DNA from 4 places in the Bacillus nitroreducens genome. Region 2 is predicted to be linked to each of the others. Evidence: riboswitches for the same ligand, from Rfam matches in the RefSeq annotation. Region 2 holds a riboswitch; each other region holds the start of a gene.

Evidence for each region. A riboswitch is a leader RNA that binds a small molecule or an ion and turns the genes downstream of it on or off. The one in region 2 is predicted to bind cyclic di-GMP.
Region 1: it holds a riboswitch for cyclic di-GMP, as region 2 does, so the genes downstream of both, ACWPVE_RS10860 (EAL domain-containing protein) here and ACWPVE_RS16090 (anti-repressor SinI family protein) in region 2, are expected to answer to the same signal.
Region 3: it holds a riboswitch for cyclic di-GMP, as region 2 does, so the genes downstream of both, ACWPVE_RS11175 (EAL domain-containing protein) here and ACWPVE_RS16090 (anti-repressor SinI family protein) in region 2, are expected to answer to the same signal.
Region 4: it holds a riboswitch for cyclic di-GMP, as region 2 does, so the genes downstream of both, ACWPVE_RS12585 (ISL3 family transposase) here and ACWPVE_RS16090 (anti-repressor SinI family protein) in region 2, are expected to answer to the same signal.

The regions. Positions count from the first base shown of each region.
Region 1 covers NZ_CAXHYI020000003.1:1,447,937-1,452,153, forward strand. Annotated here, with positions in the region: gene ACWPVE_RS10850 (methyl-accepting chemotaxis protein) at 1-719, opposite strand, end outside; partial or broken gene ACWPVE_RS10855 (methyl-accepting chemotaxis protein) at 744-1,463, opposite strand; gene ACWPVE_RS10860 (EAL domain-containing protein) at 1,562-2,269, opposite strand; cyclic di-GMP riboswitch class I at 2,537-2,620, opposite strand; gene ACWPVE_RS10865 (M20 family metallo-hydrolase) at 3,051-4,217, opposite strand, start outside.
Region 2 covers NZ_CAXHYI020000003.1:2,515,041-2,519,257, reverse strand. Annotated here, with positions in the region: gene ACWPVE_RS16100 (DEAD/DEAH box helicase) at 1-665, shown strand, start outside; gene ACWPVE_RS16095 (YqhG family protein) at 643-1,437, shown strand; cyclic di-GMP riboswitch class I at 1,814-1,903, shown strand; gene ACWPVE_RS16090 (anti-repressor SinI family protein) at 1,934-2,062, shown strand; gene ACWPVE_RS16085 (helix-turn-helix domain-containing protein) at 2,227-2,553, shown strand; gene ACWPVE_RS16080 (TVP38/TMEM64 family protein) at 2,588-3,232, opposite strand; gene ACWPVE_RS16075 (DUF5658 family protein) at 3,478-3,771, opposite strand; gene ACWPVE_RS16070 (LPXTG cell wall anchor domain-containing protein) at 3,872-4,217, opposite strand, start outside.
Region 3 covers NZ_CAXHYI020000003.1:1,526,277-1,530,493, forward strand. Annotated here, with positions in the region: gene ACWPVE_RS11170 (GNAT family N-acetyltransferase) at 423-962, opposite strand; cyclic di-GMP riboswitch class I at 1,346-1,430, shown strand; partial or broken gene ACWPVE_RS11175 (EAL domain-containing protein) at 1,512-2,220, shown strand; gene ACWPVE_RS11180 (PilZ domain-containing protein) at 2,235-2,780, shown strand; gene ACWPVE_RS11185 (REP-associated tyrosine transposase) at 3,315-4,091, shown strand.
Region 4 covers NZ_CAXHYI020000003.1:1,817,315-1,821,531, forward strand. Annotated here, with positions in the region: gene ACWPVE_RS12575 (S1C family serine protease) at 1-1,236, shown strand, start outside; gene ACWPVE_RS12580 (DNA-binding protein) at 1,539-2,108, shown strand; cyclic di-GMP riboswitch class I at 2,135-2,220, shown strand; gene ACWPVE_RS12585 (ISL3 family transposase) at 2,432-3,652, shown strand.

The sequences.
Region 1 (4,217 bases), 1.1 Mb from region 2:
TGGATATTTGATACCATTTCGCCGATCGCTCTATCGATTTCAGCAAAGGTATCTCCAGTCGTCTTAACCTGAGTAGCTCCCTTTGCCACTTCTTCATAACCTAATTGAAGAGACTGAACAACATTCGTTGATTCTCGTTGAATACTCGCGACAATTTCTGTAATGTCTGACACAGAAACAGATACTTGTTCAGCCAGTTTTCTTACTTCATCCGCCACTACTGCAAAACCACGGCCGTGTTCACCTGCTCTAGCTGCTTCAATTGCTGCATTTAAGGCAAGTAAGTTGGTCTGGTCTGCAATATCATTTATCACAGATACTAGCTTGGATATGTCTTGTGATTGACTATCTAATCCTTTTACTTTTTCTACAGATTCTTGCACAATTTTGTCAATAGTTGCCATTTGTTGAACAGATAACTCCATTAATTGGCTGCCCTCTTCAGACATTTTTTGTACATTATTCGAAGTATCATAGATTTGCTCACCTTTTGAGTTTGCTTCTTGCATCTTCGAAGTAAAGTTTTCCATGGTAGATGCGAGGGTAGAAGAGCTATCGGCAAGAGTTTCTGCACCCCTAGCCATTTCTTGCATCGTAACTGCAATCTGTTCTGAGCCTGCTTTTACTTCACTAGCGGATTGTGCTAATTCTTCACTTTGGCTTGTGACGGTTTCTGACACACCATTTATTTTTCGTAATAGATTTCTAGTATTGTCCATACCCTCATTCGTAGCGTGAATCAATTGTCCCACTTCATCTTTCAGGTTCGTATGTAGGGGTTCTTGGCTTAGATCTCCCTTTGCTACTAATTTCATTTGATCCATTACTTTGATGATTGGTCTTGAAATAAGCGTAGAGGTAATCAACGCTGCGGCTATACTAACTAATACAACCAAAGCGGATACGACTGCTGCCGTGAAAAGGGTTCTTTCTCCAGTTTCTACAACCTCTTTTTCTGTCTGAATAATGGTTTCTTGACTTTTTAGCGCCAAATCTTCATATCCAGCCATAATTTCGCGAACTTCAGCATCGCTTTTTGCTAAATTTTCACGGGCCAACTCTGCATTACCACTGTCATACACATCAAATACTTCTGCTGCCACATATTGACGCCAAGCCACAGTTCTTTTAATAAGACTATCGAATTCCTCGGAAGCACCAATCTCCCTTACAGTCGCTTCATGTCGTTTTCCTTCTTCTGTATAGGCATTAAAACGGTCTTTATAATCTCCACCATATAAGACATAACCACGTGCTGTTGAAATTCGGTTCGCCATCGTACGAGCCATTTGTTCATTCGCAATCAGAATAGGAAGCTCTTCCTGTGCAATTATTCTCGCCTGCTCATTACTTTTAGAGATACTTATGTAAATATAAGCTGTAAATAGAACCATAAGTAAAATAACTAAGGAAAAACCAAATAATATTTTCATTTTTATACTTTTTAAATTTAATCGTTTCATTGTTACACTCCAATTTCGTAAAGTTAATATTTTATGTGCTACATTATTTTCACAAAAAAGCCTACATGCTTTTATATGTAATGCCACTTAAGTGTAGATTAAGCGAGGACTAAGGACTTTAAAGGAGACGGTTTACCTAATAAGTAACCTTGTACATAATTAATTCCAATTGTACGAACTAGTTTTAAATCCTCTTCCGTTTCTATACCTTCAATAATGACGGTGCAATTAAATGCATCGCATAATTTCTTGGCAGACCTAATTAGCTCCACTTTCTTTTGACAAACTGAAAGGTCTTTTGCAAAATAACGATCCAATTTTAAGTAATGTGGTTCTAATTCAATAAAACTTTTTATATCAGAATATCCACTACCAGCATCATCAAGTGCAATTTGGAAACCTAATTTTTTCAGGAACGTTATTCTTTTCATAAAGATAGTAAAATCTTGTATTTTTTCGGATTCTGATATCTCTAGTACAATTTCTTGCTCTCTTACATCGTGGTCTTTTACTAGATTCACAATGAGAGGTAGGAAGGATTTATTTAAGATAGTTGAAGGTAAAATATTTAAAAAAAGTTTTCCCTCTTTTGATGTGTAACCGTTGGAACAATATGTGTTAACTGCGTTTCGAATAGACAAACAGTCGAATTCATAGAGTTGTCCAGATTCTTTCGCCATTCTAAAAATAGATACAGGATTTGGCAGTACCTTTGACCGAATCAATGCCTCAAAACCGATTGGTTTAAGCTTATTTATATTTAAAATGGGCTGAAACACATGATAAAGTTCATTAGCCATTAACATTTAAAAATGACACCCCCCTATATATTTTTTCTGCGTTATGGCTGCTTTGGATGTAGATTAAGATAGGTATTTTCAAAACGGCACTAATTAGCGTTAGTTTTGTGGTTGTGAATAAAGTGCTATGTAGAAGGAAAAATGACTCATAGTATTTTTCGATAAAGCGTTAAAATATTGAGATATTTCCCTTCGAACGCGTATGCACCTCCAATTTTTGGCAATAAAAAAGAACCTGAAGAAAATTCAGATTCATCAATTTGAATACTTTCTTCTGGCAACCAGGCGACCATAGCATTTTCCCTTAGGCCCTTAGCTTTGCGTCCTTACCTTTCGATAAGTTTGCCTTTTTCAATTTAGTTACTAGTTCTAATGCACTACAGTTTTTTATATTTTAACTAAACCTCGACATTTTAACAAGTGATTCGACAAAGTTCTACAAATACCAAAATTATCCGATTATTCTTTAGATGATAAAGGTATCGTTTTAAGAATCAGGTAGGGAATAGAGGATGCCAGCAAGCACTCAAGGACAAATTGCGATTGTACAACATAAAAAGTGTCTCCGAGCGAGTATATAGCCGACAAATCAAGCATCAAATGGAAAAGAAAAGACCTGGAATCAAGTTATCACAGACAAATCGAAGTATACTCAACACCACGAAAAAAATGTCTCCGAGCCAAACGCTCGCAGACAAAATAATAGTAGAGACACATAAAAACTCAAATCTACTTCCAAATAAAAAATGGGACAGTAAATCTGCCCCATTTCAAGTAACCTTAATTCTTAGTAGTTCTCTACAAAATCTTTCAACACATGAACAGACTGCACGCAGTCGCTTAAAGATGTCCATTCGGCTGGGTTATGGCTGATTCCATCTTTGCTTTGGACGAAGATCATTGCAACGGGTAAGACATGACCGACGATCATCGAGTCGTGGCCAGCACCACTTGGTAGGTACACAGGTTCAATACCTTGAGCGACAACTGACTTTTCAATCTTTTTCTGCATGTCTTCACTGATTGGAACAGGTGCTTCACGGATTGTCTCTTCATAATGAAGTTCAATTCCGTGGGCCGCGGATACAGATTTAGCCTTCTCGATCACCATGTCAACGAGTTGATCTCTTGTTTCCTTTTTAATATCACGAATGTCAACGGAGAGCTGAACTTCGCCAGGAATGACATTCACTCCGTTTGGAAGAACTTCGATTTTTCCAACCGTTGCAACTGCTGACGAACTTACTTGTGCTGGAAGGGATGCAACCTCATGGATGAACTGTCCAGCTGCAACTAATGCATCCTGGCGGTCGTTCATTGGCGTGTTGCCCGCATGTCCCGCACGACCTGTAAACGTCAATTTCAACCAACAAGGTCCAGCGATTCCAGTCACAATTCCGACGGGGACGCCTGCTTTCTCCAATCGTTTTCCTTGTTCAATATGGATTTCCACAAATGCCTCAAGCTTTGATAAATCCCTTTTTGATGCGAAAAATTCATCGACAGAAAGCCCAATATCTTCTATCACCTTTGTGAAAGAATCACCATTGATGTCCTTTTTCGGAAGATATTCTTCCCTGGTTGCTTCACCAATCATCGATTGACTGCCACTAAAGCCACCATTAAAACGAGCTCCCTCTTCATCTGAAAAAATAACAACCTCAAATGGGCGTTCTGGCACATAGCCTGTTTGTTTCCATGCTTCAGCTACCTCAAGGGCTGCAAGTACACCGAGTGGTCCGTCAAAATGCCCGCCATTCGGAACACTATCGACATGGGAACCAGATAGAAGTGCTGGTAGATTTGGATTTTTACCTTCCTTACGACCAAATACATTTCCTGCACCGTCTTGGGTTACGGTCAGACCAGCTTCTGTCATCCACTTTTTCACCAAGTCTTTTGCAGCTTTTTCTTCTTTGGAAAACCCGATACGATGTGAGCCGTTATCAGCCGT
Region 2 (4,217 bases):
CTGAGGATATGGTAATGGAACTGATGAAAAAGGTGGAACAAGTCACTCAAAATTCGAAAGCGGAAAAAGCCGTTGAACTCATCAAACAAATTGATGATAAAGTGATTATTTTTACCGAATATCGAGCGACTCAAATGTACTTACAATGGTTCCTCCAGCAAAATGGAATTTCGTCTGTTCCATTTAGAGGTGGATTCAAACGCGGGAAAAAGGATTGGATGAGGGAATTGTTTAAAGGGAAATTCCAAGTACTTATTGCTACTGAAGCCGGCGGCGAAGGAATTAACCTCCAATTCTGTAATCATATTATCAATTATGACCTCCCTTGGAATCCAATGAGGCTAGAGCAACGAATCGGGCGCATACATCGTCTTGGTCAAGAAAAAGATGTTCACATTTATAACTTTGCGACGAAGAATACAGTGGAAGAACATATCCTGAAATTGTTATATGAAAAAATCAACCTGTTCGAACGTGTCATTGGCCAACTTGATGATATCTTAACAAGACTTGACCTTGGAAATATCGAGGATCACATCCAGGACATTATGCTTCGTTCACGGAGCGAAGGTGAAATGAAAATTAAGATGGAGAATTTAACTTCTATTTTAAGTTTTGAAGAAGGAAACGGCGGTGAACAACATGCAGCAACAGGAAATCGTTAATTTTCTTGAAAAATATTTTGTATCTAACCATTGTGAAATTCTCGAACGACAACCAGGATACATGACAGTTCAATTAACGGTTGATTTAGATAAACTACTGATGAATCGTCCCTTCTATTGGACGTTTGTGGAAAAAACAGGTGGAACACCGAATCCAATGAAACTTACATTAATTACGGATCGGGATGAAACACCTGACAATGTAAAAGGTGACTTCATTCATTTTGGGGCACCCCGCTTGCATCAAATTTTTGAATCGACCAAAAAACTTGCAAGCTATATACGGTTATATCAACAAAGACCAACTGGTGCACTGGGCAACACCCCTCTTTATCCATGGCTTGGGTTAAATGTAAAAATATCGTACAAATGTGACCGTAAACGAGATGTGTTAATGTCACTTGGTTTGCAACTCATCAATGGAATGATTGTCGAGGACTTTCAAGAAAAGCTTGAGAAGTTGCCTCTCACTCCGAAAATTCCTGATCTTACGTATACAATTGCACCACTTGTAAAACCACAAAGTGGAATCAATCGCCTCCAGCAATATGTAAGAGGCTTTGTGGAAACACAAGATCACACCTGGGCTGAGGAAGCGAGACAACGTTGGAACGAAGATTTAAACCTGTTAGATTCTTTTTATGAAGGAATCGATGAAAAACCCGAGAGTTATGAAATTGAAAAAGAAGCGTTAAAAGAGCAATACGAACCGAAAGTAATTGTCGAGATTATCAATGGTGGATTGTTTTATCTTTGTCAAAATACGATGTAATTTAGACCTATCCTCATATTTGGGGGTAGGTTGCATTTTTTTGAGGGTGTTTTATAAGAAATCGTTCGACAATTCCCTTACATTTTTATGGTAATTTTACAAAATGGAACAACCAATTATCATATAAGTTAACTGTATTTATTTTTCAATTAACAAATAATAGGTCTTTTTTCCTGTTATCCGAGTTTATTCTACATAAACATTGTAAAACGGTCATTAATCACCAAATCGAACTGGTTATTTTGTATCTTTTTTAAATATTTTGACGTCGACAGTTTTTTACAAATAACAGATATTTTATGCTTTATACTTCTAAATGTACTACTAAGGTTCTATACATAGATGGATTACATACTAGGATATTCAGCACTGTATGAACAGTCAAAGGCAAACCTACTGAAAAGTAGGGACGCAAAGTCACAGGTCTAAGGTTGGTTATTTGAACTATGACGGCTGGGTTGCCTGGAATACTAATTGTATTTTGGGAGGAAATGAAATGGTAAATGATGTACAAAACAGGAATGAGCAATTAGATCAAGAATGGATCGACCTTATTTTAGAAGCAGTGGAGTTAGGAATAAGCGTCCAAGATATTCAAAATTTCCTCCAAACGAAAACAGCATAACAGACTTAATCGAAACAAATCAAACATCCTTTAGATACTGTGGGTTGAAACCATGGGGAGGACAGTGAACTCGGATGACACCGAGTTCTTTTTATTTTTTGTTCTTATTATAAACCATTTCTTCATTATATGTTATAATGGTAAGAGAAGGAAGGTGAGAAACAATGATTGGTCAACGTATAAAAACATATCGCTTACAAAAACAACTTTCACTATCTGAACTTGCAGATCGTGCTGGAGTTGCCAAATCATACTTAAGCTCAATCGAACGGAATCTCCAATCAAACCCTTCTATCCAGTTTCTTGAAAAAATATCTGCCGTACTAGGCGTAACTGTTAACGAATTACTCCACGAACAATCAGAACCTGACAATGTAGAACTAGATTCTGAATGGACCAAACTCGTGCGCGAGGCCATGAAATCAGGAGTTTCCAAAGAAGAATTTCGATCATTCTTGGAATTTAATAAATGGAAAATGAATAATAAATAAAAAATGCTTCGGCCAATGGCGCCTGAAGCATTTTTTATATTTCAATTTTGGGTTCTATTTCAGATTTAGACATTCTTTTGTATACAATTATTGTATTAATCATTAAAATTACTAAAAAATATGTACCATAGATTGCAACGGACATCCATTTATTATTACTTAGATTCGCGCCAGCAATTGAGAGAATAATAATATTTGGTAATTCCCCTAAAGTGGAGGCTGTTACAAAGATCAAAATGTTAACCATACTTAGTCCACAAACAATATTAACCACTGGAGACGGGATAATCGGAATCAGCCTCGAAAGTAAAATTGCAATAAAGGAGTTTTTTTCAAAAAAAACCTCATACTCTTTTACTTTAGGATATTTTTTAAGTTTATTTTGAGCAGATTCCCTAAATCCATATCTAATCAATAAAAACATAATTATTGTCCCCAACATAGCGCCTATTATAGATATTAATATTCCATATAAAACCCCAAATGCAGCAGCAACTAGGCTTGCTAATACTGGAAATGGAATAACCGGAAAGAATACACAAATAAAAACTAATAGAATACTTACTACTATTGAAGTAATTCCACTCTTTTCAACAAATGGTAGCAATATATCCTTCTGTGTTATACCAACAAGTATAATCAAACATGCCACAACAATTGCAACTATCTTTATTACCATATTTTTCCTTCCTAATAGGACTCTATTTATACATATTTTGAAAACGAAGAATTTTCTTTAACATTATTATATTTTGCTATATTTGTATAGTTACAAATGGGTTGGAGTTTTTCCGCTTCGGTTGTTCTAATACTAGTGATATCCTTATTGCATATAGGGCAAAGCCAAACACCTAACTTGCTGCTACTAATAGATGGCTGAAAGCATTTTGGACAGTTTTTTTTTACATTGGAATTCCTCCAATATTAGATAATTTGGGAAATCCAATAGCCATGGAGGAAAAAGACATATGTATATAACGCAGTGGCTCTATAGGATATTGAGCGTATTAGTTTGTTTACTGGAAATCGAATAATTATGAGTGCAATTAATAATAATGAGAGTATCAGTTTAATTGATAAAAATAAAAATGGGTGTATTTCATAAATGTTATGCATCAACGGGTTAGCTTCCGATATATGGCCGCCAAGAATACCAAAATGAGTGGCAATGGCGTCCAATATATTTAAGATTGCAAGTGATATGAAAAGCTGTTTCATAGTTGATTCCACTCCAAATAAAAAATAAAGCTCAATGCTTTTCATATATAGAAGGTTTATATCTAAGAAAAACCTTGATTTTTTGAACCAAGGTTTGAATTTAATATTTCTTGTTCATTCTTCTTTTGAAGAGAATGAATATAATACCTAAAGTAATGATACTCAATCCAGTAAGGAAATAGTTAAAGTAACTAGTTGCAGTTTTAGGAAGTTCGTTGCTAGTACTTTCTTTTGATTCACTTAATCCATTTGCAACAAAAATAAAAGCAACAGAAGTAGATTTTCTTTTTACCTCATTACTTACCTCACTAGGTATCTCAACAGTAAATAGCAGTTCATCCTTCCTATGACTTAAGAGCTCACCTAAATCAAGTTTACCTAGATTTTTTAATCTACCCTCATAGATATCTATATTCTTTTCAGAAACCTTAATTGATAGTTTATCA
Region 3 (4,217 bases), 990 kb from region 2:
ACGGTTCTGTTGTTCTCCTAGTTTTTTCCATGAAACAGTGGGACGGTTCTGCCGTTCGCCTAGTTTTTTCCATGAAACAGAGGGACGTTTCTACTGTTCTCCTAGTTTTTTCCATGAGACAGAGGGACGGTTCTGTTGTTCGCTTAGGTTTTTCCATGAAACAGTGGACGGTTCTGCCGTTCGCCTATATTTTCCCATGAAACAGTGGGACGGTTCTGTTGTTCGCCTATATTTTCCCATGAAACAAGGGGACAGCTATACTGTTCCCCTAATTTTACCCATCCCACCAACGTTATAATCTTAATTTATATTTTGATCATAGCGAGCACTGTTTTACGGAAATATTATGGAAAATAGTAGGCTGGTAGACTTATTGGAATTATTTAGGTGAACACGAGAACCGTCCCCTCGTTCTACTCGTTCTACTTTAATTCTTTCTGGAAGATGATAAATTTGCAGGGGATTGCGAGCATTTGCGCCAGTCTTGGGAATGATGTATCTATGGATTCTGTGCGAATTGGTTGATAGCCGATGCGAGTATACCATTTTTCCAATTTTACTTTGTCTGGATGAGAACCTTCCTGGGGTACTAATAATTCAAGCTGCATTTTGCGGAGTTTTTCTGCGTTGCATTTTTGCTCAGCAAAGCGGATTAACTCTCTTCCTATACCAGACCCTTGGTGTTTTTCATCTACCGCTAGCATTCCAAATTCTCCTGTTTCCTGGTCAATTTGATGAACACGGACACACCCGACAATTTTCCCCATTGATTGAGCAACGGCAATTTCACCGCTTTTTGTTAACTCTGCCACTTCCGTTGCTGACGTGCGGAATGCCCCAGGTATCCAAAGACCTCCCTCAGCTGTTTCGTAGACACGGTTAACGATGCTTGCAATGTGCTCCATCTCTTCTATATTTTTACTCTCGTTATTAGGTAACATATGAATCTCAATTGATTGCATAATTAGCAATACCTCCTTACTTTGGAACACGAGGACGGTTCTGGCGTTCCCTTATTTTTTCCTATAATTCTATATGATTAATAATACACCACATCTAGAACTGGACCACAAGTAAATTGAGTTTCAGACAAAAAATCCTATTTTTATAAATAGAATAGATGATGGTGAATAGCCTTTGTCAAACTCCTAGCAGTATATTTTATATGGATAATGCGGCCTATTGTTGTTATGTGTCGAACTCCACGCACATAATTCGACAAAATTCAACATTTTCAAGGTGGCAATTTGTGGTGTTTTAATTTTTTATGTCAAAAATTGTTGAAGTTGTACTACTTTTGTCTTATCCTAGAAAAAGGAAAAAGTACTATAACTATTAAAGCTATCTCGATAAATGGCAAACTTGTCGAAAGATAAGGACGCAAAGCCACGAGCCTAAAGCAAAATTGCTATGGCAGTCGGGTTGCCGAAAGTAGTGGAGTGAAGATGACTCCCGTTTATTTCGGTGTAGTCATCTTTTTTATTTGAAAAAGAAAGGGGTGATTACTAAAAGTGATTCGAAGTTTAATCCAAAACGAATTATTCTCACACTTTTTCCAGCCTATTATTGATATAGAGACATGGACAAGGATAGGCTATGAAGGACTCCTGAGAACCTCGCATTATGTGAATCCAGAAGAAACGTTTAATCTTGCCAAAACAGAAAAACAGCTCTATGAATTAGATTCGCGGTCTATCCATAAAGCTGCTCTTACCTACCATTCAGCAGGTTTTTCAAAAAAGGACGGTTATTTGTTTTTAAATGTATTTCCATCTACGCTTACAAACAAAAACTTTCTGCCCTTTATAAAGAAAATTATCACCGAAAACAACTATTTTAGTCAAGAAATCATCTTTGAAATTAGCGAAATGGAAGCAATTACCGATTATTCTCGTTTACTCAAGACTATTGATAAATTAAAATCGGGTGGTATTAAATTTGCTATTGATGATGTAGGGAAGGGAAACTCTAATCTAAAATCAATAATAGAGTTAGACCCAGATTTTATTAAGCTGGATAAATATTTTTCGTATAACTTATATAAGGAACCTAAAAAAAAAAATAATTAAATCCATCATAAGTTACACGAATACGCATCATATCAATTTAGTGTTAGAAGGACTTGAAACCGAAATGGATCTAGCTATTGCAAAATCCATCGGAGTTAAATTTGGACAAGGTTATGTCCTGGGAAGACCAAAGTCCCTTTTTGTTATTTAGTGGGGTGAAAAAATTTGAACTATATATTATTGTCACAGGCTATCATAGTAGTTTGTCTGCTATTACTATTTATTCGTAATGAACGTAGATTAGTAAAACAAAGTGTGCTAATAAAGTCATTACATAATACTAATAAATCATTAAAAAGTCAGTTAAAGAAAATAAAAAAATTCATGCCAGTAGATAAAAGAAATACCTTTAGAATTGTGTTACCTGGAATAGAGAGCACTTTTACCCTCGTAGATTTTGGAAATCATTCATTAAGTGCTCTAAAGAATAAAACGTTTAATGGAATCATTAATGATATAAGTATAGGTGGACTAAAATTCCATTCACCTTACGAATTTCCGATTAAATCTAATATTCTTATAAAAATGCACTTTATTTTCCAAGGTGAAGAGTTTGAGCTTAAAGGAAAAATAATTAGAAGAGAAGATCATATCAAAGGTAAATCCGTAACTTACGGAGTTCAGTTCGTCGACCTATCCGTAAATGACATCAAACGACTAAACGTATCACTGCACAACTACCAAGTATCACAACGCAAAAAAATAGGTTGAAACAGGGGGACGGTTCTGCCGTTCGCCTATTTTTTTCCAATGGTCAAACCATCATGAACGAAGTGAAATAAAGTGAAACAAAGGGACGGTTCTGATGTTCTCCTATTTTCTACCAGAAATTTATTTTTTTCTGCATCAATCGATATCTTTATTTTGTGAATCGCATTTTGTTTAAAACTTTTTCTTTTGAATAGAAGGAATATCAACCAATATATAGAATAAGTATTTGACACTAGTAACCTCGCAATTTGCAAACCACAGTTGTTGCTCCTTTATTCATCCACTCATTTATCAAACACCCAAATTCATTTGTTATATCATTCATTTGATAATCAGTCCCGATGTATCTAACCTTCAAAGATATAAATAGCATACCTGGTCAATTTTTTAATAATACTTCGCTATTTTTTTCTCATCATTTAAAACCTCAATCAAACAAGATAAATCCCAATTAAAGCAAGTAGTATAAGGAAATTTTTTGGTTTGGAGAAAACCGTCCAATGACGTAAAACAAGAAAGTGTGGTGGTGTTAAAATGCCTCGTATGGCAAGGGTGATAAGTAAAACTGGCGTCTATCATGTGATGTGGAGGGGCGCAAATCGGCAAGAGATTTTTCATGACGATGAGGATAGGCGATTATTCTTAGATATTCTAAAAAAGTATAAATTCAAACTCAATATGAGATTTTATGCGTGGTGTTTGATGAGTAATCACGTTCACCTATTAGTGAAGGAAGGGGACGAAAGTATTTCAACCACGATGCAACGAATGGGTGTGAGCTATGCGGGTTATTACAATGGGAAATACAGAACAACAGGGCACCTCTTTCAAGATCGGTTCAGAAGTGAAGTTGTTGAAAAGCGATCCTATTTATTAACAGTGGTGAGGTATATTCACCAAAACCCTGTAAAAGCGGGGATGGTAAATCGACCAGATGAATGGAAGTGGAGCAGCTGTGGTGGGTACTATGGTCAAGGCATTTATCCTAAGGGGTTACTAGATGATCAATTTCTATTAAAAATGTTTGAACCAGATCTTAAATTGGCTCAGAAGCAATTTAGAGATTTTAATGAAACGCCTAATAATGATGAATGCTTAGGAGTAACGGAGGCTGACGTGCGATTAACAGATGAAGAAGCTAGGCTGAAAATAAAGGAATTACTAGGGAACTTGGAAATTCCACACGTTAAAAGTTTACCAAAGGAACAAAGAAAGCTAATTCTACAGAAGGTCAAAGAAATAAGGGGAATCTCAATGCGTCAAGCAGCGAGGATTTTGGGGATTTCATTGAATTTGGTATTTAGGGCATGAAACAGGGGGACGGTTCGAGACCACTGAAAAAGTCATAAAATTTTTAGTTAAATCAGCTTTTTATAAAAAGTTGAAAGTCATTCGGTTTTCCAAACATGAAAAACCCCCTAAATGGTATAATGGATG
Region 4 (4,217 bases), 700 kb from region 2:
CAATCAGTGGTTTCAGAAGAAACAAAGCATCGAGCATCAAAGCCGAATAAGGAAAAAACAAACTCGAAATGGAAAAGCTTTTTAGGTATGCTTACTGCAGGCGTTCTTGGTTCGGCGTTAACACTTGGGGTTGCCCCACAAATTGATGGTCTCCAAGGGTATTTTAATTCCGAATCCACAACCTCAGAGCCGAACAAAGAAGTGATTGAGACAAATGGTCCTGTACAAATCCAACCGACATCTGTACAAGACTCTGCTACTTCTATCGCAGATATGGTGGAGGAAGCATCAAAAGGAATTGTTGGAATTACCAGTTTACAAGCCCAACAGAATCCTTTTAACAGAGGAAATGCACAGAACATCCCTGGTGGAACAGGTTCGGGAGTTATCTTCCAAAAGGAAGGCGATAAAGCTTACATTGTTACGAATAACCACGTCATTGAAAATGCTAACGAAGTAGAAGTCTCTTTATATAATGGTGAGAAAACAATGGCTAAACTAATCGGAACAGATCCATTAACCGATCTAGCCGTTTTAGAAATAGATGCAAAAAACGTTGAGGCAGTTCTCCCATTTGGAGATTCAGAAGTACTCCGCCCTGGCGATCAAGTATTTGCAATTGGTAACCCACTTGGACTTGATTTATCAAGGACGGTTACATCAGGAATCGTTAGTGCAAAGGATCGTAGTATTTCCGTTGATACCTCTGCAGGTAACTGGGAATTAAATGTTATTCAAACAGACGCTGCAATTAATCCAGGTAATAGTGGAGGTGCTTTACTAAATACACAAGGACAGGTTATCGGAATTAACAGCTTAAAAATTGCAAATAGTGGTGTTGAAGGACTAGGATTTGCAATTCCAAGTAATGATGTTGTCCCGATTATTAACAGCTTAATTGAAAGTGGAAAAATTGAGCGTCCATTTATCGGGATTGGTTTAGCGGATTTGGCCGAAATCCCAAGAATGTATTATGCTGATCTACCTGAGGATATTAAAGAGGGAGTCATTGTTACAAGCGTTGCTCAAAACTCTGCAGCAGATAAAGCTGGTTTAAAAATGACCGACGTCATCGTGAAAATTAATGACACTGAGGTAAAAAGTTCAATGGACCTACGAAAATACTTATATTCACAAGTGAAAATAGGTGATGAAATAGAATTGAGCTTTTATCGTGAAGGCAAGCTTCAAACTGCAAAACTGATTTTGACAAGTAATACCTCTGGTATAGAATAATCTCATTTTGATCCAAGCAATTGCTGCTTGGATCTTTTCCTGTTGCATGATTTCCGACAAGTTATTTGAGTCCCGACATCATTTCCCAGGAAACGACGGCAGGTAAAAGGATGTGACAGCATATGATAGATGATCGAAATTCGACCAATCTCGACAAAATGTATGAAAAAAAGCACTTGACAATTGGAATGATTTTCAAATTACTAGTGTTTTTTTAGTTCAATAGTATGATATGATAATAGTATGTCATCAAAAGGCCTTTCATTCTTAGTGCTATTAAGAATGAAAAGGGGATTTTTGATTTGAAGAAAAGAACTTGGACGTACGAGGAAATAGAGTTTTTGAAGGACAATGTCGGTCGTATGAAAATCTCTACCATTGCCAACCATCTGGAGCGAACAGAAACAGCGGTTGAGATAAAGATCAAAAGATTAGGTATTTCAAATACAAAATCTTTCACCGGCCAATTGACGATGCATGAATTAGCAACTCTATTAAAAATTGATCCAAAGTCTGTGAAACTATGGATTGATAACCATGGATTAAAGTACACCAAAAAGGCAACAAGAAACACACGCAAATTTTACTTTATTAAACCTGAAGATTTTTGGGATTGGGCAAAAGACAATAAAGAACGGGTCGATTTCTCAAAAATTGAAAAAAATGCAATAGTTCCTGAGCCAAATTGGGTAGATGGGGAACGCTCAAAAGGAAAGAGGGTCAACTATAGAGCGTGGACGACCGTTGAAATTCACACTATGATTGAGCAAGTGGCGATAGGTACTCCGTTTTCAGTAATTGGTAAAAGGTTAAACCGAAGCCCCATTAGTATCCAACGTAAGTACCAACGTTTGAATAAGGCAGTTAGATAGGCATCATAGGTAAAGAAAAAACCAAACTATACAAAAGGCAAAATTGTTGAAAAACGATGACGCAAAGCCACGGGCCTAAGGAGAATTTCTCTATGGCGGCTGGGTTGCTATAGAATGGAAGGGTTCCTTTATTTGATGACGAAAAAATACGGGAGAGTCTAGTTTGAAAAGCTAGATTCTCCCGTTTTCTTTTATTCTCTAATTTTAGGCTCTATAATATTTGTTGGGGTTTAAACAAAATTTTGTGTGCATAAAAAAACACGCAAACTCCTCATTCTTTTATACTTGAATTGTCGAGAAACAAGTCTAAAGAATGGAGTTGCGTGTATATGGATTTTACCATGATTATTCCTGGATTAAAAGGGTCTATCCTAACCAATGTTGAAGAAGTGGGCGAAGTTATCCGCCTGTACGTTGAAATGGAGCGAAAAGTACATCGCTGCCCTAAATGTAACCAAAGGACGAGTAAAATTCATGACTATCGTATACAAAAAATTCAACACTTAAAGTGGTTTGAAAGAAAAACCCAAATCTTTTATAAGCGTAGACGATATGTCTGTGAATGTGGGAAACGTTTTTCAGAGAAAAATCCTTTTGTCATGCGTTATCTACGTACCTCAATAGAATGGAATCAAGCTATATCAATTAAAGCAATTAAAGGAAAAACATTTAAGGAAACAGCTGAAATCTACGGGTGTTCATCTTCAACCATTATACGTCGATTCGATCAAATTTCACGAAGTGAAATTCGTCCGGTGGAAGAATTACCTACAGTTATAGCTATTGATGAATACAAGGGTGATACCCGCGAAGGGAAATACCAGTTAATCATTGCGAATGGGATAACAAAAGAACCGATTGATATTCTACCAAATCGTTATAAACGTACGATAAAAGACTACTTAAGAAAGCACGGATCTAGAGTGCAAATAGTCATAATGGATATGAATCATTCCTTTAAAGCAGCCGTTCAAGAGGCATTGGGTAAACCTGTTATTGTAGCTGATAGATTTCATTTTTGTCGTTACATCTATTGGGGGCTTGATGGAGTAAGACGTCGAGTGCAAAACCAATTTCATGGCTACGACCGTAAAAAGTGTAAACGTATGAAACATGTCTTTCATAAAGACTGCCAACGCTTAACTAAGGATGAGAAATGGCATTTAAATCGTTACTTGGAGATGTCGAATGAACTCAAACAAGCATATGAAATTAAAGAGGCATATCGTTCTTGGTTTTTACGTGCCAAAGAAAACGGAAAAAACAGTATCAGTTTGGTTAAAAAGGAATTGGAAGAACTATATAAGTTAATTGAGGATTCAAAGATACCTGAAATGATTAAAGCAATAAAGACCATACAAAATTGGCAAGTTGAAGTATTAAATAGCTTTGCCTATGAATATTCAAATGGGTTTTTAGAGGGAATTAATAATTCAACCAAAGTTCTAAAGAGAAATGCTTATGGATTTAGAGTTTTTGAACGCTTTAGGGCGAAGATTTTATTAACACACAAGTATAAAAGAATTGGGGTACATATTAGTTAACCGAGTTGGTGTGATTCTCCTCTATAAAAAATGATGAATGGTACCATCCATCATTTTTTATAGAGGCCACCAAGCGTAGCGCGGTAGCCTAAAACCCCAACATTTGATTTAGAACCTAATTTTAGGCACTATCGACTCACTAACTAACTCGACTATGTTGGAAGGGAAAGGCACCTATTATTTATGATTTGTTTTAATAGGCTGTACGCAATATGCTTCTCTTAGAATTACTGATCTAACGAATCTCGATCCATAGATTGAACACCTTTCATAATTTGGAACGCAAAACCGACACATACTAGAATAATACTTACAGTCAGAAAATAGGCTAAAAACATGTAAGCTCACCTCAATGTATTATTGTTTATTCTATTTATACTTTTAGTATAGGGGGAACCTTCATGTTTGACTGTGATTTACATCACACAAGTGCATATTTTTCAGATTTTTCCTCAATTAAAATGGAATCAATTCACGTTGTAGTTCTTATTTAATTATGATATATTTTTTTAGATACAATTGCGTGTTCAAAAGGATCACGTGACAAAAACGGCACGGCTTATCT